2 regions of the Rhodoferax sp. GW821-FHT07F03 genome follow, and region 1 is predicted to be linked to the other one. Evidence: predicted binding sites of a transcription regulator. Region 1 holds the regulator's gene; the other holds the start of a gene.
What was found. The regulator FNR, encoded in region 1, switches genes on or off when oxygen is low (the NO sensors DNR and NnrR bind a similar motif). The targets are predictions, from matches to a motif close to TTGATNNNNATCAA.

Region 1 (14,994 bases):
ACCGTGGGTCGGCGCCGCGTGCGCCACATCTACGTGGCCAACTGGTTCTACGGGGCCTTCATCATCGCCGTGGCCTTGCTGCATGTGGTGAACAGCGCCGAGGTGCCTGCGGGCTGGATGAAGTCCTACTCGGCCTATGCCGGTGTGCAAGACGCCATGGTGCAGTGGTGGTATGGCCACAATGCCGTGGGGTTCTTCCTGACGGCCGGCTTCCTGGGCATGATGTACTACTTCATCCCCAAGCAGGCTGAGCGGCCGGTGTACTCGTACCGCCTGTCCATCGTGCACTTTTGGGCGCTGATCTTCACCTATATGTGGGCCGGCCCACACCATTTGCACTACACGGCCTTGCCTGACTGGACCCAGTCGCTGGGCATGGTGTTCTCGCTGATCCTGCTGGCGCCTAGCTGGGGCGGCATGATCAACGGCGTGATGACCTTGTCGGGCGCCTGGCACAAGCTGCGCGACGACCCGATCCTGCGCTTCCTGATCGTGTCACTGTCCTTCTACGGCATGAGTACGTTTGAAGGTCCGATGATGGCCATCAAGACGGTGAACGCCTTGAGCCACTACACCGACTGGACCATTGGCCACGTGCATTCCGGTGCGCTGGGCTGGGTCGGCTTTGTGTCCATGGGCTCTCTGTACTACCTGATCCCGCGTATGTTTGGCGGCAAGAAGATGCACAGCGTGCCGGCCATCGAGCTGCACTTCTGGATGGCCACCATTGGCGTGGTGCTGTACATCGCCGCTATGTGGATTGCCGGTGTGATGCAGGGCCTGATGTGGCGTGCCATCAATGCCGACGGCACCCTGACCTACACCTTTGTGGAAAGCGTGAAGGCCACCTTCCCGTTCTATGTGGTGCGTGTGGCCGGTGGCGTTCTGTACCTGGGCGGCATGCTGGTCATGGCCTGGAATGTGTGGATGACCGCCATCTCCGGACGCTCGCAACTGGTGCCGGTCCCCAACACGTCGGTGGCCCACGCCTGAGGAATACAACCCATGTCTGACAACAACAAACCCGTGCCCTTCTTCTCGCACGAGAAGATCGAGACCAATAACTTCTTGATGATCGTGCTGATCCTGCTGGTGGTCGCCGTGGGCGGCATGGTGGAGATCGTGCCGCTGTTCTTCCAGAAGTCCACCACCGAGCCGGTCACCGGCCTGAAGCCCTACACACCCTTGCAACTGATGGGCCGCGACATCTACCTGCGCGAAGGCTGCTACGGCTGCCATTCGCAGATGATCCGCCCGTTCCGCGCCGAGACACTGCGCTACGGCCACTACTCGGTGGCGGGTGAATTTGTCTACGACCACCCGTTCCAGTGGGGCAGCAAGCGCACCGGCCCGGACCTGCACCGCGTGGGCGGCAAGTACAGCGACGAATGGCATCGCATCCACCTGCACAACCCGCGCGACGTGGTGCCCGAGTCGAACATGCCGGCCTACCCCTGGTTGGAAAAGGCCCTGCTGGACCCGACCGATGTGGCGCCGCGCATGAAGGCCTTGCGCACCGTGGGCGTGCCCTATACCGACGCCGAAATTGCCGGCGCAGCGGCCGAGGTGAAAGACAAGACCGAACAGGAAGCCCTGATCGCCTACCTGCAGGTGCTGGGCCGTGCGCTGTCTGATCAGTTGGCCGCGCAGGCCGCTGCCACGGCGCCCGCTGCTCCAGCGTCCGCCACGCCCGTTACCCCAGTTAACGCACCTTGATACAGAAAGCCCGCTATGGACGTCACCACCTTGCGCATCGCCGCCACGGTTGTCAGCTTCATCACTTTTGTTGGCATTTTGGTCTGGGCTTTTTCCAGCCGCAACAAAGCCCAGTTTGACGAGGCAGCACAACTGCCTTTCCAGCAAGACTGATTCCCAAGAGGATTTTGTATGAGCGATTTCACAAACAATCTCTGGTCGGTATGTATCGCGGCCATCTCGGTCGTCAGCATTGCTGCCTGCCTGCTGCTGCTTTGGATCACGGCCCGTAAAAAAGTGGCCTTCCAGAGTGACAACACCACCGGCCACGTGTGGGACGGCGACCTGCGCGAGATGAACAACCCCTTGCCCCGCTGGTGGGTGGGCTTGTTCATCTTGACCATCGTGTTCTCGATCGGCTACCTGGCCTTTTATCCCGGCCTGGGCGATTTTGCGGGCAAGCTGGGCTGGACCTCGGCCAACGAATACAGCGACGAAGTGAAGACCGCAGATGCGGCGCTGCAGCCCTTGTATGCCGATTTTGTGGCTCTGCCGCCCGAGCAACTGGCGGGTCGCGCGCCCGCCATGGCGATTGGCGAGCGCCTGTTCATGAACAACTGCGCCCAGTGCCACGGCTCGGACGCCCGTGGCAGCAAAGGCTTCCCCAACCTGACCGATGCCGACTGGCTGCACGGTGGTACGCCGGACAAGATCAAGGAAACCATCACCCATGGCCGCATCGGCCAAATGCCCCCGATGGCCGCCGCAGTGGGCACGCCGGACGACGTGAAGAACGTGGCCAACTATGTGCTGAGCCTGTCGGGCAGCCCGCATGACTCGGTGCGCGCCGGTCTGGGCAAGGCCAAGTTTGGTGTCTGCGCGGCCTGCCACGGGGTGGGCGGCAAGGGCAACCAGGCGCTGGGCGCCCCGAATCTGTCGGACGACATCTGGCTGCACGGTTGGGGCGAGGCCGCCATCATGGAGATGGTCAATAAGGGCAAGATCAACCAGATGCCGGCCCAGCAAGGCAAGCTGACCGAGGCCCAGATCCATGTGTTGACGGCTTACATCTGGGGCATGTCCAACAAGCCCGTGGCCAGCAAGTAGGAGCATGGTGTGAACACCGCCGCGCCCCGCAAGACCATTCCCATCGTGCCTGTGCCCGGAGCAGATGCCGATGAGGTGATGGTGTCGCTGTACGCGGCCAGCAAGAAGATCTACCCACGTTCGGTGCAGGGCCTGTTTGCGCGCTGGCGCTGGGCCATGGTGTTGCTGACGCAGCTGGTGTTCTACGGCCTGCCCTGGCTGCAATGGGGCCAGCGCCAGGCGGTACTGTTTGACCTGGAGGCGCGCCGCTTCTACATCTTTTCACTGGTGTTGTACCCGCAGGATTTCATCTACCTGACCGGGCTGCTGGTGGTGTCTGCGCTGTCCCTGTTTCTGTTCACCGCTGTTGCAGGGCGCCTATGGTGTGGCTTTGCCTGCCCGCAGACGGTGTACAGCGAAATCTTCATGTGGATAGAGCGCCATATCGAGGGCGACCGCGCCGCCCGCATGCGCTTGGATGGCGCGCCCATGTCGGCTAACAAGTTGGCCCGCAAGTCGGCCAAGCACGGCGCTTGGCTGTTACTGTCCCTGTGGACCGGTTTTACCTTTGTCTCGTATTTCACACCCACCTATGCGCTGCTGCAGGAGTCCATGAGCGGTAGCTTTGGTTCGTGGGAAGTGTTCTGGGGTCTGTTCTACAGCTTTGCCACCTATGGCAACGCCGGCTTCATGCGCGAGCAGGTCTGCAAATACATGTGCCCCTATGCGCGCTTCCAGAGCGCCATGTTCGACAAGGACACGCTGATCGTCAGCTACGACACCACCCGTGGCGAGCCCCGGGGCTCGCGTTCGCGCAAGGCGGACCCCGCGGCCCTGGGCCTGGGCTCTTGCGTGGACTGCACGCTGTGCGTCCAGGTCTGTCCCACCGGCATCGATATCCGCGAGGGCTTGCAGTACGAATGCATAGGCTGCGCCGCCTGCGTGGATGTGTGCGACGGCGTGATGGACAAGATGGGCTATGCCCCTGGCCTGATCCGCTTTGCCACCCAGAACGGCATGGCCCAGGGCTGGTCGGGCCGGCAGATACTACGGCGTGTGCTGCGGCCTCGGGTACTGGTCTACGGCACGGTGCTGCTGGTGTTGACGCTGGCGCTGCTGGGCAGCCTGTTGACGCGTACCCCGCTGAAGGTGGACGTGGTGCGTGACCGTGCCGCGCTATCGCGCATTGTGTCCGGTGGCCAGCTGGAAAACGTGTACCGCCTGCAGGTCATGAACGCCAGTGAAGTGCCGCAGCGCTACCGCCTTACAGCCCATGGGCTGGGCGGGTTGGTGCTAGCCTCGGACGAATGGGTGGACCTGGAGCCGGTAGCCTCGCGCTGGGTGGCGGTGCGCCTGCATATCCCTTACGGTTCTGTCGAACCGGGCTCTTACCCGGTATTCTTCGATATTCAGACTGCTGATGGAAGCACCAAGGTATCGGAAAAGTCCACGTTCTTTGTTCCCCGCTGACCATAACTCCAGGAGACTGCCATGCCCTCTCATGTATCTGCTACACCGGTGCCGCTGCCATGGTGGCGCTACGGCTATGTCTGGCTGGTGATTTCTGGCCCGCTGGCCGTGGTGGTGGCGGCCTTGGTATCGGGCTGGATCGCCATCCGCCAGCAGGACCCGGTGTTGGCCCAGGACTACTACCGCCAGGGGCTGGAGATCAATAAGACCCTGGCCGCCCAGGGTCCGCTGGCACCGGCCGAGCAGGGGCGCAACCATGCTGCGTCGCCGCCCGGCTCGGTGCGTACCAAGTAGCCGGAGGGCACTATGCAAAGCTTTAGGGTGGTAGGTGTGGTCTGGCCCGCGTTCCTGGGCGCATGCATACTGGAGATGCTGGTGTTTGCGGTGGTCGATCCCTACAGCCTGCAATGGCTGGGGCAGCCGCTGCCTTTGTCACGCCAGGGCGTGTACAGCCTGGCGTTCTTTGCGTTCTGGGCGGTGGCGGTGCTGGTGGGTTGCCTGACGCTGCTGGTGGGCCAGCCGGTGACAGTGCCTAGAGACAGGGCTGAAGATTGACGATGCGCTTGAGCGCTTCGGTGTCCAGGATGCGGATGTGGCGCTGCTTGACCTCGACCACGCCGTCTTCCACAAATTTGGAGAAGGTGCGGCTCACGGTTTCCAGTTTCAGGCCCAGGTAGCTGCCGATTTCCTCGCGCGTCATGCGCAAGATCAGTTCGGACTGCGAAAACCCGCGCGCATGCAGACGCTGCACCAGGTTCAGCAAAAAGGCCGCCAGGCGTTCCTCGGCGCGCATGCTGCCCAGTAGCAGCATCACGCCGTGCTCGCGCACGATTTCGCGGCTCATGATCTTGTGCACATGGCGCTGCAGGGAGTTGACCTCGCGCGAGAGCTCTTCAATGCGGTGGAAGGGCATTTCGCACACTTCGGCATCTTCCAGGGCCACCGCATCGCAGGTGTGGTGGTCGTTGACGATGCCGTCCAGGCCGATGATTTCGCCAGCCATTTGAAAGCCGGTAACCTGGTCGCGGCCATCTTCGGTGGTGACGGTGGTCTTGAAGAAGCCTGTGCGGATGGCGTACAGCGCCTTGAAGGTTTCGCCGTTATGGAACAACGCCGTGCCTCGCAGTACCTTTCGGCGCACTGCTACCAGGTCGTCAATGCGCTCTAGCTCTTCTTTGTTCAGGCCCAAGGGCATGCACAGCTCACGCAGGTTGCAGTTGGAGCAAGCGACTTTGATTGAGGTGGGGACCATGCGCAGAGTATGAACTTGATGGAGATCAATGGAGCTATTTGATGTATCTCATTGTCTCTGGTGCCATCTGCTGCGGTTTTGATCCACGTCAATGAAACAAGCGTGGCTTCGCGGCACATTCCAGTCATGCAACCTGACTGCCCGCCATGACCCGTGTTTTGCCCGAATTGTTACGCCGTTTTGATGTGCCTGGGCCGCGGTACACGTCCTATCCTACCGCCGACAGGTTTGTCGAGGCCTTTACCTGTGAGGACTATGGCCGGGCCCTGCAGCAACGCAATCAGGGGGCGGCAGCACTGAGCCTGCCCCTGTCGCTATATGTGCACATACCGTTTTGCGAGTCGCTTTGCTACTACTGCGCCTGCAACAAGATCATCACCAAGCGGCATGAGCGCGGAGCCGCCTATCTGCGCTATCTGGAGCGCGAAACCGCTCTGCACACCGCCCAGCTGGGCGAGCGGCGCAATGTCAGCCAACTGCACCTGGGCGGCGGCAGCCCTACTTTTTTGAGTGACGACGAGCTGGCCCAGCTGATGGCCATGTTGCGGCGCCATTTCGTGTTGGCCCCCGGCGGCGAATACTCCATCGAGGTGGACCCCCGCACCGTGGATGCCAAACGCCTGCAGGCCTTGGCCACCTTGGGCTTCAACCGGCTCAGCTTTGGGGTACAGGACTTTGATGCCGACGTGCAAAAAGCGGTGCACCGCATCCAGCCCGCGCAGCAAGTGTTCGAGCTGGTGGAGGTGGCCCGCACGCTGGGCTTTGAGTCCATCAATGTGGACCTGATCTACGGCTTGCCGCGGCAGACGCCGGCATCCTTTGCACGCACGCTGGAGCAGGTGGTAGAGCTGCGGCCCGACCGCATTGCCCTGTACGCCTATGCCCATCTGCCCGAGCGCTTCAAGCCCCAACGCCGCATTCTGGGCGCTGAGCTGCCGGCGGCGGCCGACAAGCTGTCCATGCTGTCGCAGGCCTTCGACACCTTTTTGGAAGCCGGCTATGTGTACATCGGCATGGACCACTTCGCCTTGCCCAACGACGCGCTGGCCATCGCCCAGCGCCAGGGCCGGCTGCACCGCAACTTTCAGGGCTACAGCACCCAGCCCGACTGTGACCTGGTCGGCCTGGGCGTGTCGGCCATAGGCCGCATAGGCGCCACCTACAGCCAGAACGCCAAGACCCTGGAGGAGTACTGCGACCGTATCGACCAGGGCCAGCTACCGGTGGTGCGTGGCCTGGCGCTGAACCGTGACGACCTGGTGCGCCGCGCCATCATCATGGGCCTGATGTGCCAGGGCGAGGTGCAGTTCGAATCCATCGAGCTGGCATTTCTGGTGGATTTCAAAAAGACCTTCGCCGCCGAGCTGGCGGCTCTGCAGCCATTGGTGGAGGCCGGCCTGGTGCAGCTGGAAGACAGCGGTATCCGCGTCACGGCCACCGGCTGGTTCCTGGTGCGCGCGGTGGCCATGGTGTTTGACCGCTACCTGCAGGCTGACCGCAATCGCGCCCGCTTCTCAAGAATCATTTGAACATGCAAACGGGCCTGGCCTGGACCGCACTGCTGATGGGCCTGGCCGGCGGTCCGCACTGCGCCGCCATGTGCGGCGCAGCCTGTGGCAGCCTGGGCCGTCTGGCCGGCGCGCAGCGGCCCTGGCTGGGCATGCTGCAGCTGCAGGCCGGGCGCCTGGTGGGCTACAGCCTGGCCGGTGCGCTGGCGGCCTGGGCGGCCGACAACCTGGCCTGGCTGGCTCGCCAGTCAACCGCGCTGCAGCCGCTGTGGACCCTGTTCCATGTGGCCGTGCTGGTCTGGGGCGGGACTTTGCTGGTTTTGGCACGCCAGCCGGTATGGGTAGACGGCATGGGCCGCAAGCTGTGGGCGCGCCTGCGGGCGAGCTCCGGCGGATATGGCTGGGCCTTTGGCGTGGGCGCGGCCTGGGCCTTCATGCCTTGCGGCCTGCTGTATTCGGCCCTGCTGGTGGCGGCCCTGAGCGGCGGGCCACTGGATGGCGCTTTGTGCATGGCCTTGTTTGCCGCAGGCAGCGCCATCACCCTTATAGCCGGCCCCTGGCTGTGGCTGCGCCTGCAGGCCTGGCGCAGCCCAAAGCGCAAGGAGTGGGGCATGCGCGCGGCAGGTGGCGCCCTGATGGCCGTGGCCTTGTGGGCCGTGGTGCACGACATGGATCCGCGTGTGGCCGACTTTTGCCGCAGCCTGTGGTGAAATTCACCGCATGCACGCTAAATCCTATTTCTGGGCCGACCTCAGCACCCGCGACTTCGCGCAGCTGGACCCGGCCCGCACCGTTGCCGTTCTGCCTGTGGCCGCTACCGAGCAGCATGGCCCGCACCTGCCCCTGAGTGTGGACACCACGCTGGTGGATGGCGTGGTGGCGGCGGCGCTGCCGCACCTGCCGGCCGATGCCTCGGTGCTGTTCCTGCCAACCCAGCAGGTTGGCTTCAGCCCCGAGCACCAGCGCTTCCCCGGCACGCTGACTTTGTCGTCCGAAACCGTCATCCGTATTTGGACCGAGCTTGGCGCCTGCGTGGCGCGCAGCGGTGTGAAGAAGTTGCTGATCTTCAACTCGCACGGTGGCCAGGTCAGCCTGATGGACATCGTGGCGCGCACCCTGCGTACCGAGCATGATTTGCTGGTTTATAGCGCCAGTTGGTTCAACTTGCCGCTGGGCGCTGCGAACCAGCTTTTCAGCGCCGAGGAACAGCGCTTCGGCGTACATGCCGGCGACGTGGAAACCTCGATGATGCTGACCCTGCGCCCGCAGTTTGTGGACATGGCGCAGGCGCGCGATTTCAAGTCCAGCTCGCAAGACCGGGCTGCCAAGTACCCCATTCTGGGCAACGGCAAAAGCGCCAAGCTGGGCTGGCAGATGCAGGACTACAACGCCACCGGTGCAGCCGGCAACGCCGCCGCCGCCACGGCAGACAAAGGCCTGGCGTTGGTGGATGCGTCAGGTCAGCAGCTGGCGCTGCTGCTGCAGGAGATTGCCGAGCTGCCGCTGTCTACTCTGGTGGATGAGCCTGATCTGGGTTGATGCATAAAAACAGGCGCCAGCGCAGCTATATCCTGCGCTGGCAGCTATGTTTTAAATAGCAATCTGTTTTTGACCGGCTACACAAGCCCCCAGGCCAGCACCAGGGCTGTGCCCCACATCATCAGCGCCACCAGCCCGTCCAGCGCACGCCACAGGGCCGGGGCGCGCAGGCGCTGGCCCAGCAGCATCAAACCCAGGCCCAGGCCGGCAAACCACAGGGTGGATGCCGTGATCGCGCCCAGGCCAAACCAGGCATTGCCCGGCCGACCCCAGGCCAGCGAGGCGGTGCCGATCAGCACGGCTGTATCCATCCAGGCATGCGGGTTCAGCCAGGCGAAAGCCAGGGCCGCAGTTACTGCTTGGCGACGCGTCATCGGCGCCTGTGAGGGCAGGCCCACGGCCCCCGGATGGGTGCCACTGCGAAAGCGTGCAAACGCCTGCCAGCCGTAGTACAGCAGGAAGACGATGCCCGAGCCCACCAGTGCGCCCTGCAGCTTGTCCGACATGCCGCCCAGCTGGGCCAGGCCCAGCACGCTTAAGGCTATCAGCCCGATGTCCGACACGATGCATACCGCCACCGTCAACCACACATGCTGGCCGGTCAGCCCCATGCGCAGCACATGCGCGTTCTGCGGCCCCAGCGCCACGATCAGCGACAGGCACAGCACTAGTCCAGCGGTGAAGGCGGGTGTGAACAGCAAAGAGGGCAGGGTGGACATGGTGGACTTTGAACGGGGCTGTGGAACGGCCTGCAGTGTCTGGCATCTGTGCTGCTAATTAAACAAAGCTAAATTCAAATTACATTGGATAAAAAATAATTGAGTAAAAGTTCTATTCGCCCAGGCGCGCCAGCACAAAGTCAATAAAGCTGCGCAGCTTGGCCGTGGGCTGGCGTTCCGCACGGCGCACGATGTGCATGGCCCGCTGGGGCAATTGCCAGTCAGGCAACAGGCGGATGAGCTGGCCGGCCGCTATGGCCGGGTTCAGCAGGTAGTCCGCCTGCACGGCAACGCCCATTCCGCCCACCGCCGCCGCCAGCAAAGCCTGGCCGTTGTTGCTGACGAATGTGCCTTTCACCGGCACGGCCACCGTCTCACCGCCACGGCTGAAGCGCCATTGCGGCTTGCTTCCCCAGGCCGCAAATGCCAGGCAGTCGTGCTGCGCCAGATCCGCAGCATGGACGGGTACGCCCCGGCGCTCCAGGTAGGCCGGGCTGGCCGCAGCCCAGACCTCGGTGGGGCGTAGGGGACGCGCGACCAGTTCGTTGTCTGTGATGGCACCCGAGCGCAGCGCGACATCAATGCCTTCTTCCGCCATGTCCACCACCCGGTCATTCAGCACCAGGTTGATGTGTACGGCAGGGAAGGCCGCGGCGTAGGCGCTGAGCAGTGGCGTCAGGCAGTACACGCCGTAGGCTACGGGCGCGGAAATATGCAGCGTGCCTTGCGGTGCCTCGCGCAGGCTTTCTGCCACCCGGTCGGCGGCCTCCACGCTGGCGAGCGCTTCGCGGCAACGCTCCAGGTAGCTGTTGCCGATGTCAGTCAAGGCTTGCTTGCGGGTGGTGCGCTCTATCAGGCGGGCGCCCAACTGCTCTTCCAGTGCGCGCACATGTTTGCCGACCATGACGGCAGACAGGTCCAGCATCTGCCCCGCCGCGGCAAAGCTCTCTGCCGTTGCCGCCACCACGAAGACCTGCATGCTGCGCAATTTGTCGCTCATATTCGGAAGTATTGGTTACGGGTGTCGCAATGATCATCCCATTTACTGCAATGGTAGTGCCTTAAACAATGCCTATACGCCCAGGCCGGTGGCTTTGCATGCCGCCGTGCAGATGGGTGGTACTACGCATCTAAGGACTATCTGATGACTACCTACGCGATTGGCTCCCTCGTGATCCACAACACCGATTGGCAAAAGGAATACGGTGCAAAAATGCCCGCCTTGGTGGCCAAGCACGGCGGCATCCTGCGCGCCCGGGGCCCCGTACAACTGCTGGAGGGCGAGGCGCATCTGCCGGGAACCACCGTGATGATCGAGTTTCCCAGCGCGGCCCAGGCCCATGCTTGGTACGACGACCCGGCCCACGCTCCGCTGAAGCAGCTGCGCCTGAGTGGCGCCAAGTTTGACCTGGTGTTGCTGGACGGTATTTGAAGGTGCAGGTTTAAATTTGGCTCGGCATAAACTCCATCACGTAAAAAATACTTGATGGAAGTCGCCGCATGCTCGACGCGAAACAACTCGAAGCCCTGGCCGCCGTGCTGGAACACGGTGGCTTTGGGCCAGCGGCCACCGCGCTGAACCTCACGCTGGCGGCGGTGTCGCTGCGCATCAAGGGGCTGGAGACGGCGCTGGGCCAGCGCCTGCTGGTGCGCGGCAAGACCGTGCGCGCCACGCCCGCCGGTCAGGCCCTGCTGGCCCATGTGAAGCAGCTGCGCCTGATGGAGGCCGATTTGGTGGGTGCCTTGCCCCGCGCCAAAGGCAGTACGCCAGCCTGGCAAACCTTGGGCGTGGCTATCAACGCAGATTCTCTGGCCAGCTGGTTCCTGCCGGGCGTGGCCGCCTGCGTGGCGCGCTACCGTCTGCTGCTGGATCTGCAGGTCTATGACCAGGACCACACCCATGAGGCTCTGAAGAACGGCGAAGTCGTGGGCTGCGTCAGCACCCTGGCCCAGCCCATGCGCGGCTGTGTGGCCGAGCCGTTGGGCGTCATGCGCTACCGTTGTGTCGGTGCGCCTGCGTTGGTGTTGCAGTGCCGCACCAAGTCGGGGGCCGTATCGGTGCACCGCATGCTGGCTACGCCGGCCATCATCTTCAACCGAACGGACGGGCTGCAAGACGCCTTTTTGCAGCAGCACTTTGCCTTGTCCGCGCCGCAATATCCCCGGCACTTCGTGCCCGCCGTCGATGCGTACGAAACCGCGCTGGAGCACGGCATGGGCTGGGGCATGGTGCCCGACCAGTTTTTGGCCCGCCGCGAGGGGCGCTTGCCGCTGGAAGAAGTGCTACCCGGCAGCGCCGTGGAGGTGGCCCTGTACTGGCACCACTGGGAGCGCGAGCCCCTGTCCGCGCAGCGCTTGACGCAGGGGGTGCGGGAGGCGGCGGGTGGGTTGAGGGGTGGCTAGTGTGGGGAACGAGCTGGAGATAAAAATAGGCTCTAGCGCAGAAGTCTTAGCTGTCATTCTTGACAACATACTCGGCTCTGAATTCTTCCACGTTGTGGACGAAAGCTGTTCGATGAATCATGCGATGACAGTTCGAGCACAGGACAGAGAAGTCCTTCTTCGGATCAAGAGTCAGTCGTTGCCCTTTCAATTCGGAGAGTGGTGTCAGGTGATGGGCTTCGATGAACTCTCGTCCTATGCCACCGTACTTGATCTCAAAATCGAACCCACAGGCCTTGCATACGTATCCTTGCGCTAGTTTGGCTCGGTGCGCAAGTTTCCGGTTGCGCTCAATTCGTTTGTGCTCGCGAAGCTTACGAAGATCTTCTTCGCCAAGGCTGACCTCGTCTTCTTCGGCGTCGACTTTTTCAAATAACTGTGCTTCGCGTGATACGAGAACGAAATACAGGTCGACGAATTGGCGAAGGTCTGCGCTTAGGATCTCGTCGTTTGGTAGGTTGTCTCTCGGGTAATACTTGGAGCAGACCGCGCCAGCTTGGTAATAGGCGCTTAGATTCGAGCTGCCCGTTGCAGCGAGTTCGATTGAACCCGTTTGCAGTCCGGCTGAAAGAGGACCGAGCCGGGCTAGAAAGTCTGACGATCGCACTCGAAGGGCGGCCTTCGCTTCTGCTCCGTATTGCTTCTTGGCAGAAGTAATGCCCTGGTTCAATGATAGGTAGACGCCGCTGAAGTCCTCCTTGACGAGGTAGACGACGTAGTAACCGTCTTGAGCACTCTCGGTGACGAACCGATCGTAGACAGCAGCCCAAGGCGCTCTTGCCCAATTGCCTTGTCCGGGGCTTCCGCTCACAACGTACCGGGGATTGGGACCAATCACGGTCGTCAATGTTTCGACCAAATCTTTGCGAATGAATTCGGCGACAGCATCATTTGCGAACGGCCGCAGGATAGCCTTTGGGTATTCATTGAGAAACAGACTTAGTGCGGCGTGGAGGCTCATGACAGCTAATGTTTGTGAGTGGGGCGCGGGTGAGTGTAGGGCTGGCTGTCCGTCAAGCGATGCAGATCGTTCTGCTCTACTTTTCGTAGCTGTTTGCGCAGGTAATTCGTGCGCTAGTGACCAATTTAGCTTATAGGCTCCCTGCGGTTTGTGGATGCCACTGGCATCCTCGGCCGGGATATGCGCCCGGCGGCGCAGTAACTTGTTCTTTTGCGCAAAAGAAAAGTCACCAAAAGAAAGGCGCCCCCACTGTCTGCGTCCCAGTGCTATCGCACTGGGAAACCTGCGGTGCGCGCTTTGGTCGGGGTCTGGCTAAACTCGCTGCGCTCAGACAACGCCAGCCCTGATCCGCCCAAAGCTGTGCTCCTCGGCGCATACAGAGGGGGACCCCGGGGATCGGGATCGGTGGCGCTGTGCGCCACATCGCGCCTAGGGCGCGAGCGGGTGGATTCGCGCCTGCGGCGCGATGCCCGGCTGCGCCGGGCCGGATGTTCGCTCCCGCTCCCACGCCGAGCAACGCAGCGTACCCCGTAGCGCAGCGTAGGGGGCGACGACTTCGGCTCGCCTTTTCTTTGGTGACTTTCTTTTGGCGAAGCAAAAGAAACGTTACTGCGCCGCCGGGCGCACGTCCCGGCCAGGGATGCTGGCAGCACCAAGCGAATCCAAAGCTTCAAGCCAAATCGCTCTCTAGCGCGCGAATTACCTGCGTAAATAGCTACTAATTTAAGAGCAATCGTCCATCCATCCCTGACTCCATAACTGAACGCGGGTGGTCCAGTAGCTGGTACGGCCCGGGTTGATCGGGAGCCAATTGCTTTACAAACCGCTTTATCCTCACCCCCCACTACAGCGAAGCAGCGGAGGCGGGAATGAACAAGATGGCGGCCACCATGGCCTTGGTTTGTGTGTCCAATCTGGGCTATGGTCATGACTTGAAGGCGCTGCCCCTGGGTGACGGCAAGTTGTCGCAGGCGCCCAAGGTGGGTTGGATCTGGGCCTGCCATGTCGATCCGCAGGCGGGCGGCTCGCAGCGCGACGGGCCTTGGATCAATGCGGCAAAGGGCACTTATGACGTGACGGCCAAGGCCGTGGTGCCGGGGCAAGTGGCCTGGCCTTCGCAGTTCAGCCTGACGGTGCGGCAGGACCAGCGCGTGTTCAGCAGCAACGATCTGCCCAGCCACACCACGGGCACCTTCCCGGTGCCCAGCGATAGCGAGGCCTACCGCTACGACCGCAACCCCAACCGCATTGGCGCGCAGTCCCTGCAAGTGGCTTTGCCGCTGTGGCCCGCACTGGCGGCGCAGGCCAGTTGCGTGCCGGGGGCGTTGGGCTTTTTGCTGACCGGGGCCGTGTTGTTCAATGCGCTGGACGCGCCAGGGCGCGACGCCGTGGCCCATGAAACCCAGGACGCCTGCCAGGGACACCCGCAGGAAAGCGGCGTGTACCACTACCACAGCCTCAGCAACTGCCTGCCCGACAAGCGCGAACCCGGCGGGCATTCCGTGCTGGTGGGCTATTTGCTGGACGGTTTTGGGCTGTACGGCACGTATGGCGAAAACGGCCAGGCCTTGGCCAGCCAGGACCTGGACGAATGCCATGGCCATATCCACACCATTGCGTGGGAGGGCAAGCAGGTCGCTATGTACCACTACCACGCAACACCGGACTTCCCCTATACCGCCGGCTGTCTGCGTGGCAAGTACAGCAACGCCGACGTGATGGCTCTCAGCGGACCACATCCGCAGCGCGGACAGGGCGGAAGGCCCGGGGCCGAGGGGCGCAATCCACCTGGGTCGGGCATGGCCATGCCTGGCGGTGGTGCGCCGCGCCCCATGGACGGCCCGCCGGACCTGAGCCGTGCCGCAGCTACGCTGGGTATTTCGGTCCAGAAGTTACGCGATGCCCTAGGCCCGCCGCCTCCAGACCTGGGGGGCGCGGCAGGCCGGTTGGGCATCAGCGTGGATGTGCTGCGCTCGGCCCTGGATGCAGCACGTTAAGTTGAGCCACTCTATGCCGTTCTCATTTTCTTTTAGCAGCCTTTCGCTCAGAACCAAGCTCATCTGCTATCTGCTGGTGACCAGCCAGGTGTCTATCGCCATCGTGGGCGTGCTGGCGCACCAGCGTTTGATGCAGAAGTTCGACACCCTGGTGATGAAAGAGTCCAGTCGCAACTTCCAGGCCGATGTGCAGCAGTATTTCCGCACCTACGGAACCTGGGCCGAAGCACAGCGGCGCGAGCCCTTCCGCGCCTTTGTTGAACGTCGACATGCCACCATGCGCCCGGATGCCGGCGGTGGGCTGCGTCCGCCGCCGGTGGAACAG
Region 2 (14,994 bases), on a different contig from region 1:
GTTGGTCAAACTGATCGACTTCCGCTACATCACCGACTGCATCACACCCGAAGAAGCGCTGGCGCTGTTGAAGAAAAAAGCCGTCGGAAAGGAAGAACGCTGGGCCACGCTGGAGCGTGAAGGTTACCCCTGCTACACCACCTCGGCCGGCTGGTTGGGCTATGACGATGACAAGCTGCGTCGCCTGTGCAAAGAGGCCATCGACGCGGGCTTCAACCACATCAAGCTGAAAGTCGGCCGCGACAAGGCTGACGATATCCGCCGCCTGCGTATTGCCCGCGAAGCGCTGGGACCAGACCGCCACCTGATGATTGACGCCAACCAGGTCTGGGAAGTCAATCAGGCCGTGGAATGGGTACGCGAACTGGCATTTGCCAAACCCTGGTTCATTGAAGAGCCGACCAGCCCAGACGACATCGAAGGCCACCGAGTGATCCGCGAAGGCGTGCACCCGGTCAAGGTCGCCACCGGCGAGATGTGCCAAAACCGCGTCATCTTCAAGCAGCTCATCATGCGCGGCGCCATCGACGTGGTGCAGATCGACTCCTGCCGCCTGGGCGGCGTGAACGAAATCCTGGCCGTGATGCTGATGGCGGCCAAGTACAACTTGCCGGTGTGTCCGCATGCCGGCGGCGTGGGCCTGTGTGAATACGTGCAGCACCTGTCCATGATCGACTACCTGTGTATCGCCGGCACCCGCGAAGGACGTGTCATCGAGTATGTAGACCATCTGCACGAGCACTTCCTGGAGCCCTGCGTGATCCAGAACGCAGCCTATATGCCACCCCAGGCGCCAGGTTTCTCCATCGAGATGAAGGCGGCCTCGTTACAAGAGTACCAATTCAAGCCCAAGGCCCGCACCACGGCCTGATACAGCGCAATGCCTGCCGCAGCCAAAGCCCACAAGCAAGGGCCACGGCAGCGGCCCAACGACAACTGGATAAAGAACGCACATGGATTTGCATCTGAAAAACAAGGTAGTCATCGTGACCGGTGGCGCCAGCGGCATAGGCGCAGCCATATCACTCACGCTGGCACAGGAAGGCTCCATTCCGGTGATCTTCGGCAAAAGCCCCATGCCGGCCGACTTTGCAGCGCAGCTGCAGGGTCACACGCATGCATTCTTCCAGGTAGAGCTATCCGACGACGCAGCCTGCAAGAACGCGGTCGCGCAAACCCTGGAGCGCTTTGGTCAACTAGATGGACTGGTGAACAACGCAGGCATCAACGACAACATCGGACTGGACGCCGGGCGAGACGCCTTTGTGGGCTCGCTGGAACGCAACCTGATCCATTACTACGTGATGGCCCACTACTGTGTGCCGCACCTAAAGGCATCCAAAGGCGCCATCGTGAACGTGTCGTCCAAAACTGCCATTACCGGCCAGGGCAATACCAGCGGCTACTGTGCGTCGAAAGGTGCGCAGCTATCGCTGACGCGCGAATGGGCGGCCGCTTTGCTAAACGACGGCGTGCGGGTGAATGCGGTCATTCCGGCCGAGGTAATGACGCCGCTATACGAGCGCTGGATCAGCAGCTTTGACAATGCGGCCGAAAAGCTGGCGTCCATCACGTCCAAGATTCCGCTGGGCCACCGCATGACCACATCCGAGGAACTTGCGCGCATGACCGTCTTCCTGCTGTCCGACGCCTCATCCCACACCACCGGACAATGGATTTTCGTGGATGGCGGCTACACACATCTGGACAGAGCCCTTTCCTGATACCTGCGGTCAAAGGAGCCAGTGCCATGAAAGTGTCGAATGCGAAAATCTCCCACATCCTGTTCGCCGGATTTGGCCTGATGCTGCTGGTGTACCTGCTCTCCAGCGCATTGAATGCAACGATGATGCGCAGAATGCAGGCGAATCTGGAGACCATGGAAAAGCACAACAATGTGCAGATTGCCATCGCATATGACCTCTACAAATCGGTGGCAAAAATCAGCCTGTCGGTGCGCAAAATCATCTTGCTCAACAGCGACGCCGAGATTGCCGAGGAAATCAAAGCCTACAAGAACGAGCTGGACCACTACCAAGCCATCCGTCAGCGACTGAATGCTTCCAGCCAGGGCGCGGACATTGATGCCTCCTGGAAGACGGTGGACGCGGCCTTTCAGAAGTCGGCTCCACTGCTTGCCAGCCTGTATGCCAGCGTGCAGGAACACAAGGACTCCGAAGCCATCAAGACACTTGATCTCGTAGGGAATGCGATAGACGCCTGGCAGCAATCGCTGGACGCGGGCATGCTGCACCAGCAGCAGGAAAACGCAACCGCATTCAAAAGCTCCAGTGACGCCTACCAGGCCGCCCTGATCCAATCATTGTCGGTGTGCGTGGCCAGTATCGTCATTGCCCTGGTGCTATCAGTTGGCATCGTCCGCCTGCTGTCGTCACAACTGGGCGGTGAACCCAAGGAAGCCACTTCAGTGGCGGTGCGTATTGGTGCCGGGGACCTGACCCAGGCCATCCCCGTCCAGGCGACAGATACCCGCAGCCTGATGGCGGCCATGGACGGTATGCAGGCCAGCCTGACGCAGGTGGTGGTCAGCGTGCGCAATGGAGCAGAATCGGTCGCTATGGCCAGTGCAGAAATAGCCAAAGGCAACCAGGACCTGAGTACCCGCACCGAGCGGCAAGCCAGCGCCCTCGAAGAAACCTCGGCGTCCATGGAAGAGCTGGACTCCATCGTCAAGCAAAACGCCGAAGGCGCACGCGAAGCCAATCGCCTGGCACAGCAAGCCTCCACTGTCGCCTCGGAAGGCGGTGCCGTGGTAGGCCAAGTGGTAGAGACCATGCGCGGCATCAACACGGCCTCACGCAAGATCGAGGACATCATCGGCGTGATCGATGGCATCGCCTTTCAGACCAATATCCTGGCGCTGAACGCGGCAGTGGAAGCCGCGCGGGCCGGCGAACAAGGCCGGGGCTTTGCCGTGGTGGCATCCGAAGTGCGCTCGCTGGCCGGGCGCTCCGCCCAGGCCGCCAAGGAAATTAAAAGCCTGATCGGCTCCAGCGTGGAGCGCGTGGCAGTAGGCAGCCAGCTGGCAGACAAGGCCGGCGCCACCATGGAGCAGGTTTTGACAGCCATCCAAAGAGTCACGGGCATCATGGCCGAAATCAGCGCCTCCAGCGCGCAGCAAAGCCAGGGTGTGTCGCAAATCGGCGAAGCCATCCGCGAGATGGACCAGGTCACGCAGCAAAACGCGGCCCTGGTAGAGCAGATGGCGGCAGCGGCCAGTAGCCTGCAAAACCAGGCCAGCGATCTAGTGGGAACCGTTGCACAGTTCCAGGTCGTCTCCTCCGAGCCCGACCGCCAGTACGCATTGCTGACGCACAAGCTGTAAGCATGCGCTACGCCCTGGCACTGGACCTGGTAGACGATGCCAAGCGCATTGCCGAGTACGAACGTGCCCACGTAAAAATCTGGCCAGAAGTCCACGCACACTTGCGCACCCAGGGCGTGCTGGGCATGGAGATTTACCGCCTGGGCACCCGCCTCTTCATGGTGATGGAGGTGGACCCAGCGGTCTACAGCCCAGAGCGCATGGCGCAGGCATCTCTGACCAACCCAGCCATCGTGCGCTGGGAAGAGCTGATGTGGACCTACCAGGCCCCCACACCCTGGACGCCAGCGGGCGAAAAATGGGTGCCCATGGCGAAAATATTCGACCTGGCCAGCCAGTAGAAACACCAGCTTACCCTCAGTTGCCAATACGCAGATGATTGGCAATCGTATTGCTTGACCTTTCTCAATGGATCTGGCGCCCAGCCTGGCTAGCATGGCTCCTTGTCAAAAGAGGAAGCATGCGTATGCAAGCATATTTTGTCGGCGGCGGTATTGGCTCTCTCGCCGGGGCCGCGTTCATGGTCCGAGATGCGAAAGTCCCCGGCTCCCGCATCACCATCTTCGAGAGCACCCCGCTGCTGGGCGGTAGCCTGGATGCCGCACTCAGGCCCGAGTCGGGCTACTCGCTGCGCGGCGGCCGCATGCTCACCACCGACCACTATGAATGCCTGTGGGATTTATTGAAGACGATACCGTCACTCGATCACCCGGGCGAATCGATCTACAGCGAAACCGTGCGCTTCAATCAGGCGCACCCTGCCCACTCGCGGGCGCGTTTGGTAGACCACAACCGCTTCAAACAAGATGTGTCTTCCATGGGCTTCAGCAACGCAGACCGCATTGAGCTGCTACGACTGGCCGAAACCTCCGAGGAGACCCTCGGCACAAGCCGCATCACCGATTGGCTTTCGCCGCCCTTCTTTCAAACCAATTTCTGGTGGATGTGGCAAACCACGTTCGCCTTCCAACCCTGGCATAGCGCCGTTGAACTCAAGCGCTATCTGCACCGCTTTATGAACGAGTTCCCGCGCATCGCATCGCTGGCCGGCGTAAAGCGCACCGTCTACAACCAGAACGACTCCATCGTGCAGCCGCTAGTGGCCTGGCTGCGCAAACAAGGTGTGCGCTTCGAGCATGGCACGACCGTCACCGACTTCGACCTGCACGATGCAGCGGGCAAGGTCCACGTGCAAGGCATGACACTGCGCAATACCCAAGGCGTGCAGCAGCTGGCCGTCGGGTCCGATGATCTGGTTTTTTTCCAGAATGCATCGATGACCGATGCCTCCAGCACAGGCTCCATGGATGCACCAGCGCCTCGGCTCACCAAGGCGGATAGCCATGGCTGGACATTGTGGGAAAAAATTGCGCGCGGCCGGCCCGAGTTTGGCAACCCGGCGGCTTTCAACAGCAATATCAGCGAATCCTACTGGGCCTCGTTTACAGTGACCTGCACACAACCCGCCTTCTTTGACCGCATGGAGGCGTTTTCAGGCAACGCCGCGGGTACGGGAGGGCTGGTGACCTTCAAGGACTCGCGTTGGCAGATGTCTATCGTGCTCTACCACCAGCCGCACTTTCGCGACCAGCCAGCGGGCCAGCAGGTATTCTGGGGCTACGCACTGCAGCCCGACCGCATCGGCGACTTTGTCGCCAAACCCATGAGCGAGTGCAGCGGTGCAGAGATACTGCAAGAGTTGCGCGGCCATCTGAACTTCGACCCAGAGGTTTTAACCGGTGCCAACTGCGTGCCTTGCCGCATGCCCTACATCACCAGCATGTTTATGCCTCGTGCCAAGTCCGACCGCCCCTTACCCGTGCCACTTTGCTCGCACAATCTGGCTTTTGTGAGCCAGTTTGTCGAAATTCCCGACGACGTGGTGTTTACCGTGGAGTATTCGGTGCGCGCGGCACAGATGGCGGTGTACCAACTGCTGAAAGTGCAACGCGCTGTGCCGCCCGTCACGCGCCACGACCACTCACCCAAGGTCTTGCTGGATTCACTGGTGAAGTCGTTTAGCTGAGCGACGTCACGCATGGCGGCAATGGCGTAGTCGCAAAATACAGCTCCCACACAGCCGCCACAGCATCCCATGGAAATCGAACTCAAACTCGCTCTGCCCTGCGCCGACCCGGAAAACCTGGCGCAGCGCCTGGCCCGCACTCCACCTCTGGCACGACGCAAACCCCAGATACTGCAGCTGCACAACGTCTACTACGACACACCCGACCAGCGCCTGCGCCAACAGCGCATTGCCCTGCGTATTCGCAAAGTAGATGGCAGCGGCACGCCACAATGGCTGCAAACCCTGAAAACCGCCGGCAACAGCGCCTCCGCCCTGAGCCAGCGCGGCGAATGGGAAACGCCCGTGCCAGATGAAAACCTGGTACGCGCCGCACTGAACAACACGCCCTGGCCCGAGCTGGACCCGGACGACAGCCTTTTCGCTGCGCTGCAGCCCTGCTTCGCCACGACCTTCGAGCGCACGCTGTGGACCGTACGCCAGCGCGACGGCAGCGTGGTCGAAGTAGCCCTGGACCGTGGCAAAACCATAGTCAGGGACCAGCAAGCTCCCATTTGCGAACTGGAGCTGGAGCTGCTTGCCGGCCCGCCACAAGCGCTGTTCGACCTAGCACGGAAAATTGCCCGCACGGTAGCGGTATTGCCGTCACAAACCAGCAAAGCCGCACGCGGCTACCAGCTCGCCCAGGACGCCCACGACGCCCCGCTACGTGCCAAGCCCCTGGCACTGTCAAAAAACCAGCCCGTTGGCGAAGCCGCTCGCCAACTGTTACGCGAAATGCTGGGCCAGTGGATGGCCAACCTGGACGCGCTGCGCCGCAACGACGATCCTGAACTGGTCCATCAGGCGCGGATCGCTTGGCGCCGCTTCAACAGCTTCTGGCGGCTGTGCAAAAAACAGTTCCCAACCGAAGCCGTACCCTCATGGGCAGCATTGCAGCCCCTGGTGGCCACCCTGGGGCGACTGCGCGATCTGGACGTGGCCCGCACCAGCAGCTTGCCGGCATTGCACACCACATACACCCAGGGCCACGCACGGCGCACACCCGGCTGGCTCAAACTGATGTCGGACCTGGAACAAGCCGCACATGTGCAGCGCCAAACCGCACGAAAACTGCTGGAAGACCCGCGCACGGGCGCCTGCCTGCTGGCCATGGTGGAGTGGTTGGAAAGCCCCTCCCATCCAGTGGAGCCCATGGCAAAACCTGCCCCACCCCTGTCCGGCTGGGCCCGCAAGCGCATGCAGCGCCTGCACAAGAAACTGGAACAAGCCCAACAAGCCCCATCCACGCTGGACGGCCAGCACCGTCTGCGCATTCTGGCCAAGCGACTACGCTATGGCATCGAAGCATTGCGCAGCGTGCTGCCGGCCAAACGGGCGCAGCAATGGCACGCACGAGCCCTGCAACTGCAAAGCCGATTGGGCGCCGCGCGCGACGTGGCGCAAGCTGCGACGCTCGCGGAACAGCTGCAGGCAGACCCCGTACTGCAGGCTTTTTTGCACGGCGTGGTTGTAGGCCAGACGACCGCATCGCAGCTCTGAGAGCCTGCTCAAGGTCTTTTCATGGTCTAAACCTTGATCCAGCGCAAAGCGCTGCTCGCCTGACCGGCCTAAAGTGGGCCATATGCCACCGGACTAGCACCGGCTGGCGTCCCTTGCCGCAACAGGAGCCCGCCATGCGCACCATGAAAGCTGCCGTAGTCCATGCCTTTGGACAGCCTCTGCAGATCGAAGAAGTCGCCATTCCCGAGGTGCCCGCCGGCCAGGTGCTGGTCAAGGTCGTCGCGTCTGGTGTATGCCATACCGATTTACATGCCGCCGAGGGTGACTGGCCGGTGAAACCCAGCCTGCCCTTCATTCCCGGCCACGAAGGCGTGGGCTTTGTCGCCGCCGTGGGCGCGGGCGTCAAGAACATCCGGGAAGGCGACCGCGTGGGCGTACCGTGGCTGCATACCGCCTGCGGCCATTGCGAGCACTGCATCACTGGCTGGGAAACCCTGTGCGATAGCCAGCAAATGACCGGCTATACGGTCAACGGCGGCTATGCCGAATACGTATTGGCCGACCCAGGCTACGTGGGCCATCTGCCAGCCAATGTAGGGTTCGCAGAAATCGCTCCGGTGCTGTGCGCAGGAGTCACCGTTTACAAGGGTCTCAAGGTACTGGATTGCAAGCCCGGCGACTGGGTCGCCATTTCCGGCATAGGCGGGCTGGGGCATCTAGCGGTGCAATACGCCAAAGCCATGGGCTTCCATGTGATTGCGGTGGACATCGACACAGCCAAGCTACAGCTTGCCGAGCGTCTGGGCGCCGACATGGTGATCCATGCAGCACAGCAGGACCCGGTGCAAGAGGTGCAGCGCGCACTGCGCGGCGCACACGGCGTGCTGGTCACGGCCGTGTCCCGCTCCGCTTTCGCACAGGGTCTGGGCATGCTGCACAAGCGCGGCACCATGTCCCTGGTGGGCCTACCTCCCGGAGATTTTGCCCTGCCTATTTTCGACATGGTGCTCAACGCCAAGACCGTGCGCGGCTCCATCGTCGGCACCCGCATGGACCTGCAGGAAGCACTCGCCTTTGCAGGCGACGGCAAGGTCCGGACCATTTACTCCGAGGACAAGCTAGACAATATCAACGCTGTATTCGACCGCATGCGCAGCGGCAATATCGAAGGCCGGGTCGTCATGCACATCGCCGATGCCACCTGAGACGGAGTCTCGCGTGCCACAAGAGATGGGTGAATACCGGCTGCCCCCCAGCCTGCAGATGCTACGCAACGAACATGCAGAACTAGCATGCGTTCTGCGTGCCATGAAGCGCCTGCTCGACCGCGGTCCGCAGGACGAGCCCGAGCGCTTTTTCGACCTGCTGCGTGCCATGCTGTTCTATATCGATGAGCTACCGGAAAAACTGCACCACCCCAAGGAGTCGGACTTTCTGTTTCCGCAACTGCTGCGCGTGGCGCCGCAACTCTTCCCGGACGTAGAAAAGCTGGAGAAAGAACACGTTCGCGGTGACGCCCTGGTGCGCTCACTACAGCACACCCTGATCGCCTGGGAAATAATGGGAGAGCCACGCAGTGCCGCTTTCAATGAAGCCGCCTACGAGTACATCGCGTATTACCAGGCGCATATGCAGCATGAGGAGAGCGTGATCTTCCCGGCTGCCGCCCGCCTGCTACGTGCAGAGGACTGGAAGCATATCGATGCGGCCTTTGGCCTGGGCTACGCACCGCTGTCAGGCAAGCCCCCAATGCAAAGCGGCTACGAGCGCCTTTACTTCAAAATCATGGCCGGTGCAGCAACAGAGCCGCACCGGCCAGAGCTGGCTACGCAGTCTCAATCGTTGGCGTAAATATCCACGTCCTTGGTTTCCTTGACGAACAGCATGCCGATCACAAAGGTGCCGGCTGCGACCACCACGGGGTACCACAGACCATAGAAGATATCGCCGGTGGCCGCCACCATGGCGAAAGCCGTGGTCGGCAGCAGGCCGCCAAACCAGCCATTGCCGATGTGGTAGGGCAAGCTCATCGAGGTGTAGCGGATGCGGGTCGGGAACATCTCCACCAGCATGGCCGCGATCGGGCCATACACCATGGTCACCAGGATCACCAGGTAGACCAGGATCAGCAGCATCATTGGTTTGTTCATCGCGGCGTTGTCGGCCTTGACGGTCAACCCGGCGGCCTTGGCGGCATCCACCACGGTCTTGCGGAAAGTATCGATTTCCTTCTTGCTGTCGGCCGAGAAGGCGTCGCGCTTCTCGTTCAACGCACCGGTGACTGACGCGATTTCCTTGTCACCCAACTTGATGTTGGCCGTGCTGCCTGGCGCGCCATTCACATTCGTATAGGGAATGTAGTTTTGCGTCAAAGTGCGCTTGGCGATGTCGCAGGAACTGGTGAAGTCGATGTCGCGCGCGATCGGACTGCCCTGGAAGGAGCACTGCGCCGGGTCGGCTGTAATCACCACCGGAACCGACTTCTGTGCGGCCACCAGCGCGGGGTTAGCGTACTGCAGCAGGGCCGGGAACACCGAAAAATACGTCACCGCAGCCAACAGGCAGCCGCCCATGATGATGGGTTTACGGCCCACTTTGTCCGACAACGCACCGAAAAAGATGAAGAACGGCGTGCCAATCAGCAGAGCCACGGCGATGAACAGGTTGGCCGTGGTCGCGTCCACCTTGGCGATGGTCGTCAGGAAGAACAGTGCATAAAACTGCCCGGTGTACCAGACCACGGCCTGGCCAGCAGTCAGGCCAACCAGGGCGAGGATCACGATCTTCAGGTTCTTCCACTGGCCAAAGGATTCGGTCAACGGAGCCTTGGAAGTCTTACCCTCGGACTTCATCTTCTGGAAGGCGGGTGATTCGTTCATGCTCAAACGGATCCACACCGACACACCCAGCAGCAGAATGGAAACCAGGAAGGGCACGCGCCAGCCCCAGGTATCAAAGTCCGCACCCAGGGCTTCCCGGCAGCCCAGGATCACAATCAACGACAGAAACAGGCCCAAGGTCGCCGTGGTCTGGATCCACGAGGTATAGGCACCGCGTTTACCGTGCGGCGCATGCTCGGCTACATAAGTTGCAGCACCGCCATACTCACCGCCCAGCGCCAGGCCCTGCAGCATGCGCAAGGCTACCAACACGATGGGAGCGGCAATGCCGATGGATGCATAGCTGGGCAGCAGCCCCACAATGAAGGTGGACAAGCCCATGATCAAAATGGTGACCAGGAAGGTGTATTTGCGCCCGATCATGTCGCCCAGACGGCCGAACACAATCGCCCCGAAAGGCCGCACCAGAAAGCCCGCGGCAAACGCCAGCAGCGCAAAGATATAGCCCGAGGTGGGGTCCAGCCCACCGAAGAATTGCTTGGCGATGATGGCCGCCAAAGAACCGTATAGATAAAAGTCGTACCACTCAAACACGGTACCTAGCGACGAGGCGAAGATGACCTTCTTCTCTTCACCTGTCATGGGCCTGGGTGTTGCTCCCGCGATTGTTGCCATAGCTTGTCTCCTTTGTTGTGCGGACCTCCTCCAAGGGTGGTCTCGAAGCATTTTTCGAATACCACCTGACCATTTCCTTACAAAAGCACACATCCGGGGATAAACCCTGAGCGAAGCTGCGCAGCCGAAAAAGTCAGTTCCCGGTCAGCCCCTCTGCCCACACTCCGCAGCGCTGACATATATCCCCTCACCCTGGTGCGGGCCACAAAGAACCACTGGAGACCAGCATGACAGACCCCGTCGTGGCCCGTATCGAGGCCAACCCCAAGTACCACGAACTGCGGCGCAAGCGCGGCAGCTTCGGCTGGACACTCACCGCACTAATGATGTTGGTGTACTACGGCTACATCGCCCTGATTGCTTTCGACAAGCCTTTCCTCGCACAGCCGATAGGCAACGGCGTCACCACCCTGGGCATTCCCATCGGGCTGGGCGTGATTGTCTTCACCATTCTTATCACTGGCTTGTACGTGCGCCGAGCCAACAGCGAATACGACCGCCTGACCGCCGAAATCCTGAAGGATGCAGCCCAATGAAATCCCTGCTCAAAACCTTCTGCGCCTTCGCGCTCATTGCAGCAACCGGTGCGGTACTGGCAGCTGGCGCAGACCTGGGTCAGGTGGACAAACAACCCACCAACTGGGTGGCCATTACCATGTTCGGCATCTTTGTGGTGGGCACGCTGTTCATCACCAAATGGGCTGCCGCCAAGACCAAATCGGCCTCTGATTTCTATACCGCCGGCGGCGGCATCACAGGCTTCCAGAACGGCTTGGCGATTGCGGGTGACTATATGTCGGCCGCTTCCTTCCTCGGTATTTCTGCCGCCGTGATGGCATCGGGCTATGACGGACTGATCTACTCCATCGGCTTTCTGGTGGGCTGGCCGGTCATCACCTTCCTGATGGCAGAGCGCCTGCGCAACCTGGGCAAGTTCACCTTTGCCGACGTGGCCGCCTACCGCTTCCAGCAAACGCCGATCCGCATGTTTGCCGCCTCCGGCACGCTGGTAGTTGTGGCGTTCTACCTGATCGCCCAGATGGTGGGCGCTGGCGCACTGATCAAGCTGCTATTCGGTCTGGACTATTGGCTGGCAGTGGTAATCGTCGGCGCGCTGATGATGGTTTACGTGCTGTTCGGCGGCATGACGGCCACCACCTGGGTGCAGATCATCAAGGCCTGCATGCTGCTGGCCGGCGTGACCTTCATGGCCGTGGCCGTGCTGGCGCAATTCGGCTTCAGCCCCGAAGCGCTGTTTGCCAAAGCAGTAGAGGTGAAAACACAGATTGCCGCCAACGACGGCAAGATGCCTGAGGAGGCCGCCAAGATCGGCCTGGCCATCATGGGCCCGGGTGGCTTCGTGAAAGACCCGATCTCGGCCATCTCCTTCGGCATGGCGCTGATGTTCGGCACCGCCGGCCTGCCCCACATCCTGATGCGCTTCTTCACCGTGCCGAACGCCAAGGAAGCCCGTAAATCCGTGCTGTGGGCCACCACCTGGATCGGCTACTTCTACCTGCTGATCTTCATCATCGGCTTTGGCGCGATCACCCTGGTGCTGACCAACCCCGAGTTTGCCGACACCATCAAGGGCGTCATCAAAGGCGGTGGCGGGTCCTCCAACATGGCTGCGGTGCTGGTCGCCAAGGCGGTGGGTGGCAACATCTTCTTCGGCTTCATCTCGGCCGTGGCGTTTGCCACCATCCTGGCCGTAGTCGCGGGCCTGACGCTGTCGGGCGCCTCTGCCGTGTCGCACGACTTGTACGCCACGGCGTTCAAAAAGGGCAAGGCCGACAGCGCCTCCGAGCTGAAGGTTTCACGTATCACCACCGTCGCCCTGGGCATCGTGGCCGTGGCCCTGGGCATCGCCTTCGAGAAGCAGAACATTGCCTTCATGGTCTCGCTGGCATTCGCTATTGCGGCCTCGGCCAACTTCCCGGTGCTCTTCATGTCGGTGCTCTGGAAAGACTGCACCACGCGTGGCGCGGTGATCGGTGGTTTCATGGGTCTGATCTCATCGGTGGGTCTGACCGTGGTGTCGCCATCGGTCTGGGAAGCCACCTTGGGCCACGCCAAGGGCTCGGCGCTGTTCCCCTACACATCGCCGGCACTGTTCTCCATGACCATCGGCTTCATCGGTATCTGGCTGTTCTCGATACTGGACCGCAGCCCGCAAGCAGATAAGGAGCGCGACGCGTTCAAGGCACAGCAAGTACGCTCGGAAACCGGCCTGGGCGCATCCGGCGCATCTGGCCACTGACCCTGGTTAGGTTCTGCCAGCCGCCTGCGCTACGCGGCTGGCAGCCTCCCACGCGGGGCCGTCGAACCAGGCGTCCCCCGCACAGTAAGCGCGCAGCATGGGCAAGGCGTCCATGCCCCAGAACAGCTTGCCATCCACTTCAAAAGTGGGCACACCAAACACCCCTTTTTGCAGTGCCGCATCGGTGGCCTGTTTCAATGCAGTCTTGACCTCGCCCCCCATCGGGTCGCGCAGCAGCGGCCATTGCTGCTGCAACGCGGCAAAGCGGACTGGATCGGCCGCATCCGCACCACCGCACCACACGTGCTGGAACACAGCCTCGGTCAAGTGGCGGCTAGGCAGCCCCTGCGGGTCGCAGGCCAGAGCCAGACGCAACAGCGGCAGCGGGTTGAATGGGTGCACCACCGGCAGGTCCAGCGCAATGCCCTCGGCATGCGCCAGCCACTGCACATGGCGGTACAGCCAGTCACGCTTGGCCGGCACCTCGGCCGGGCCGCGCACGCCGTGGTACTGCAGCAACCCGCCCAGAAACACCGGCTGGTAGGCGACGGAATAGCTCAGGCCCTGCAGCGCCCGTGGCAGCTTGTGAAACGCCAGGTACGCATAGGGAGAGACGACATCGAAATAAAAGGTAATGTGCTTCATCGCATCCCGAGACCGCCAGTGGGGGCCTATTGCTGGTAGATCAGCTGTTGACGCAGGTTTTTCGCAATCGCCTGCATGGAGGGCTTGCGCTGGGCATACAGAGCAACATCGCACACCATGGACGGATTACGATCCACAAACTCGCGGTCGCCTTGCAGCACCTGCTTGTCCAAACTGTAATGGGCGTTAAAGCGCAGCCCCTCTCCCTCGAAGGCCAGATCCTTGGGTGGATGCTGCAAGGTAAACAAGGGATCAAACTGCAGCTTGAATTCTTCGCGCACCCACTTGGGCTGACAAGGCATGGCAAAGCGCCGCTGCTCCGTGCTGAAATTCCCCAGGTTGTCCAGGATATACACCTGCAGATTCGGGATGCTCGGGTTGGCGCGCAGACTGCCCGCTTCCGGGTTCGACACGTAGTGTGGAATCAAAATGTCCAGCTCCAGCGTCTGCTCAGCGCGATCCCGGTCCAATGGTGGGTATCGCAGGGTGCCGGTGCCGGTGATTTTCGCCGCCTCCAGCCAGCCTCGCACCGCCTCACCCTCCTTGCCCGCAGGTATCTGCGCCAAACGGTCTTGCAACCACAGCGCGGCCTGCCCGCTTGCGGCAATATGCACAGAGCCCTGAAGCGCGCCCTCCGCACTGATCTGAAAGTCGCTGCGGCTTTCCATCCGGTTGCGCTCGGGGGTCAAAACCGGTGTTTGACCCACGCTGCTGCCCTGTACGCGCGCCAGCAGCACCGGTTTGCCGTACACGCCCCTGGGCAAGGAGCCGAAAGGCACCGAGGTGCCCGTGGGGTCCAGATAAAGATCCTGCGCAGGCACGTACACGATGACATGGTTGAAACCCGCCGCGACCGAGTTCAGCGCGTAGTCCCCCCCCGTATTGATCAATGCGGGAACGGCCTCCACGCCGACCGCCTTCAGCAGGCCGATCAACAACAGCATATGGTCTTTGCAGTCGCCATAGCGGGTGTCCAGAATATGCGCCATGTCGTTGGGCTCCCAGCCACCGGCCCCCAGGTAGACGGCGTTGTAACGGATGTTCTTGCGCACCCAGTCATACAGTGCCTTGGCCTTCTCCGCGGGCTCGGTCAGCCCTTTCGTCTCGCGCTCGGCAATGTCGCGCAGTGCGGAATGGGGAGCCAGCTTGGGCTGCACCACCCGAGCAAAGCGATCCGCCAGCGCCTCATTGCTCACCAAGGAAGACACCAGCACCCGCGCCACGGTGGTAGACGCATTGCTGGTGCCCGGGTCGTAGGCCCTGGCGGCTACCTGACCGGTAAAGCGCTGGATTTGCAAACCATCCGCCTCGCTGCGGCTGACTTCAACGCCTTGCGTCTCTACCGCCAGGGCCAGGTCCTTGGGTGCCTGCACTTCGACCAGCAGCTTTTCCGTGTTGACGTTGTAGTTGGCAAACCAGCTGAAGCTGCGCCAGCCAGGTAACAGGGGCTTCAGCTGCGTCTGCTTGTGGTGCAGCACAACGCGGTCGCCCACTTGCACATCGGGGAATTTCAGCTGCCAGACCCGCAACTCGGGCCATGTCATGCCTGTGCTGCCTCCCAAAGCGCCACTTTGCTTCTGAATGGCATCTGGTGACACCGGCAGGCGCCGACCATCAGGCTTGAGGGTGTATGCCTCCACCAACTCCAGGGCTTGCCAACCGTCCTGGTAACTCAGTGGAACGCTGCTGATGCTTTGCG

Region 2: the regulator FNR is predicted to act here: its motif matches at 3,742-3,755, upstream of AC07R0_RS02760 (oleate hydratase).

Annotation. Positions count from the first base shown of each region.
Region 1 covers NZ_JBWKQM010000010.1:164,491-179,484, forward strand. Annotated here, with positions in the region: gene ccoN (cytochrome-c oxidase, cbb3-type subunit I) at 1-993, shown strand, start outside; gene ccoO (cytochrome-c oxidase, cbb3-type subunit II) at 1,006-1,716, shown strand; gene AC07R0_RS16855 (cbb3-type cytochrome oxidase subunit 3) at 1,732-1,869, shown strand; gene ccoP (cytochrome-c oxidase, cbb3-type subunit III) at 1,888-2,802, shown strand; gene ccoG (cytochrome c oxidase accessory protein CcoG) at 2,812-4,251, shown strand; gene AC07R0_RS16870 (FixH family protein) at 4,273-4,545, shown strand; gene AC07R0_RS16875 (hypothetical protein) at 4,558-4,806, shown strand; gene fnr (fumarate/nitrate reduction transcriptional regulator Fnr) at 4,784-5,503, opposite strand; gene hemN (oxygen-independent coproporphyrinogen III oxidase) at 5,650-7,032, shown strand; gene AC07R0_RS16890 (sulfite exporter TauE/SafE family protein) at 7,035-7,721, shown strand; gene AC07R0_RS16895 (creatininase family protein) at 7,732-8,550, shown strand; gene AC07R0_RS16900 (LysE/ArgO family amino acid transporter) at 8,628-9,269, opposite strand; gene AC07R0_RS16905 (LysR substrate-binding domain-containing protein) at 9,382-10,269, opposite strand; gene AC07R0_RS16910 (DUF1330 domain-containing protein) at 10,414-10,701, shown strand; gene AC07R0_RS16915 (HTH-type transcriptional regulator ArgP) at 10,770-11,672, shown strand; gene AC07R0_RS16920 (MrcB family domain-containing protein) at 11,719-12,672, opposite strand; gene AC07R0_RS16925 (YHYH protein) at 13,542-14,669, shown strand; gene AC07R0_RS16930 (GGDEF domain-containing protein) at 14,683-14,994, shown strand, end outside.
Region 2 covers NZ_JBWKQM010000002.1:12,157-27,150, reverse strand. Annotated here, with positions in the region: gene AC07R0_RS02780 (L-fuconate dehydratase) at 1-871, shown strand, start outside; gene AC07R0_RS02775 (SDR family oxidoreductase) at 954-1,724, shown strand; gene AC07R0_RS02770 (methyl-accepting chemotaxis protein) at 1,751-3,346, shown strand; gene AC07R0_RS02765 (L-rhamnose mutarotase) at 3,349-3,687, shown strand; gene AC07R0_RS02760 (oleate hydratase) at 3,813-5,372, shown strand; gene AC07R0_RS02755 (CYTH and CHAD domain-containing protein) at 5,442-6,914, shown strand; gene AC07R0_RS02750 (zinc-dependent alcohol dehydrogenase) at 7,049-8,080, shown strand; gene AC07R0_RS02745 (hemerythrin domain-containing protein) at 8,094-8,726, shown strand; gene AC07R0_RS02740 (MFS transporter) at 8,711-10,390, opposite strand; gene AC07R0_RS02735 (DUF485 domain-containing protein) at 10,618-10,926, shown strand; gene AC07R0_RS02730 (cation acetate symporter) at 10,923-12,650, shown strand; gene AC07R0_RS02725 (2-hydroxychromene-2-carboxylate isomerase) at 12,657-13,295, opposite strand; gene AC07R0_RS02720 (DUF3857 domain-containing transglutaminase family protein) at 13,322-14,994, opposite strand, start outside.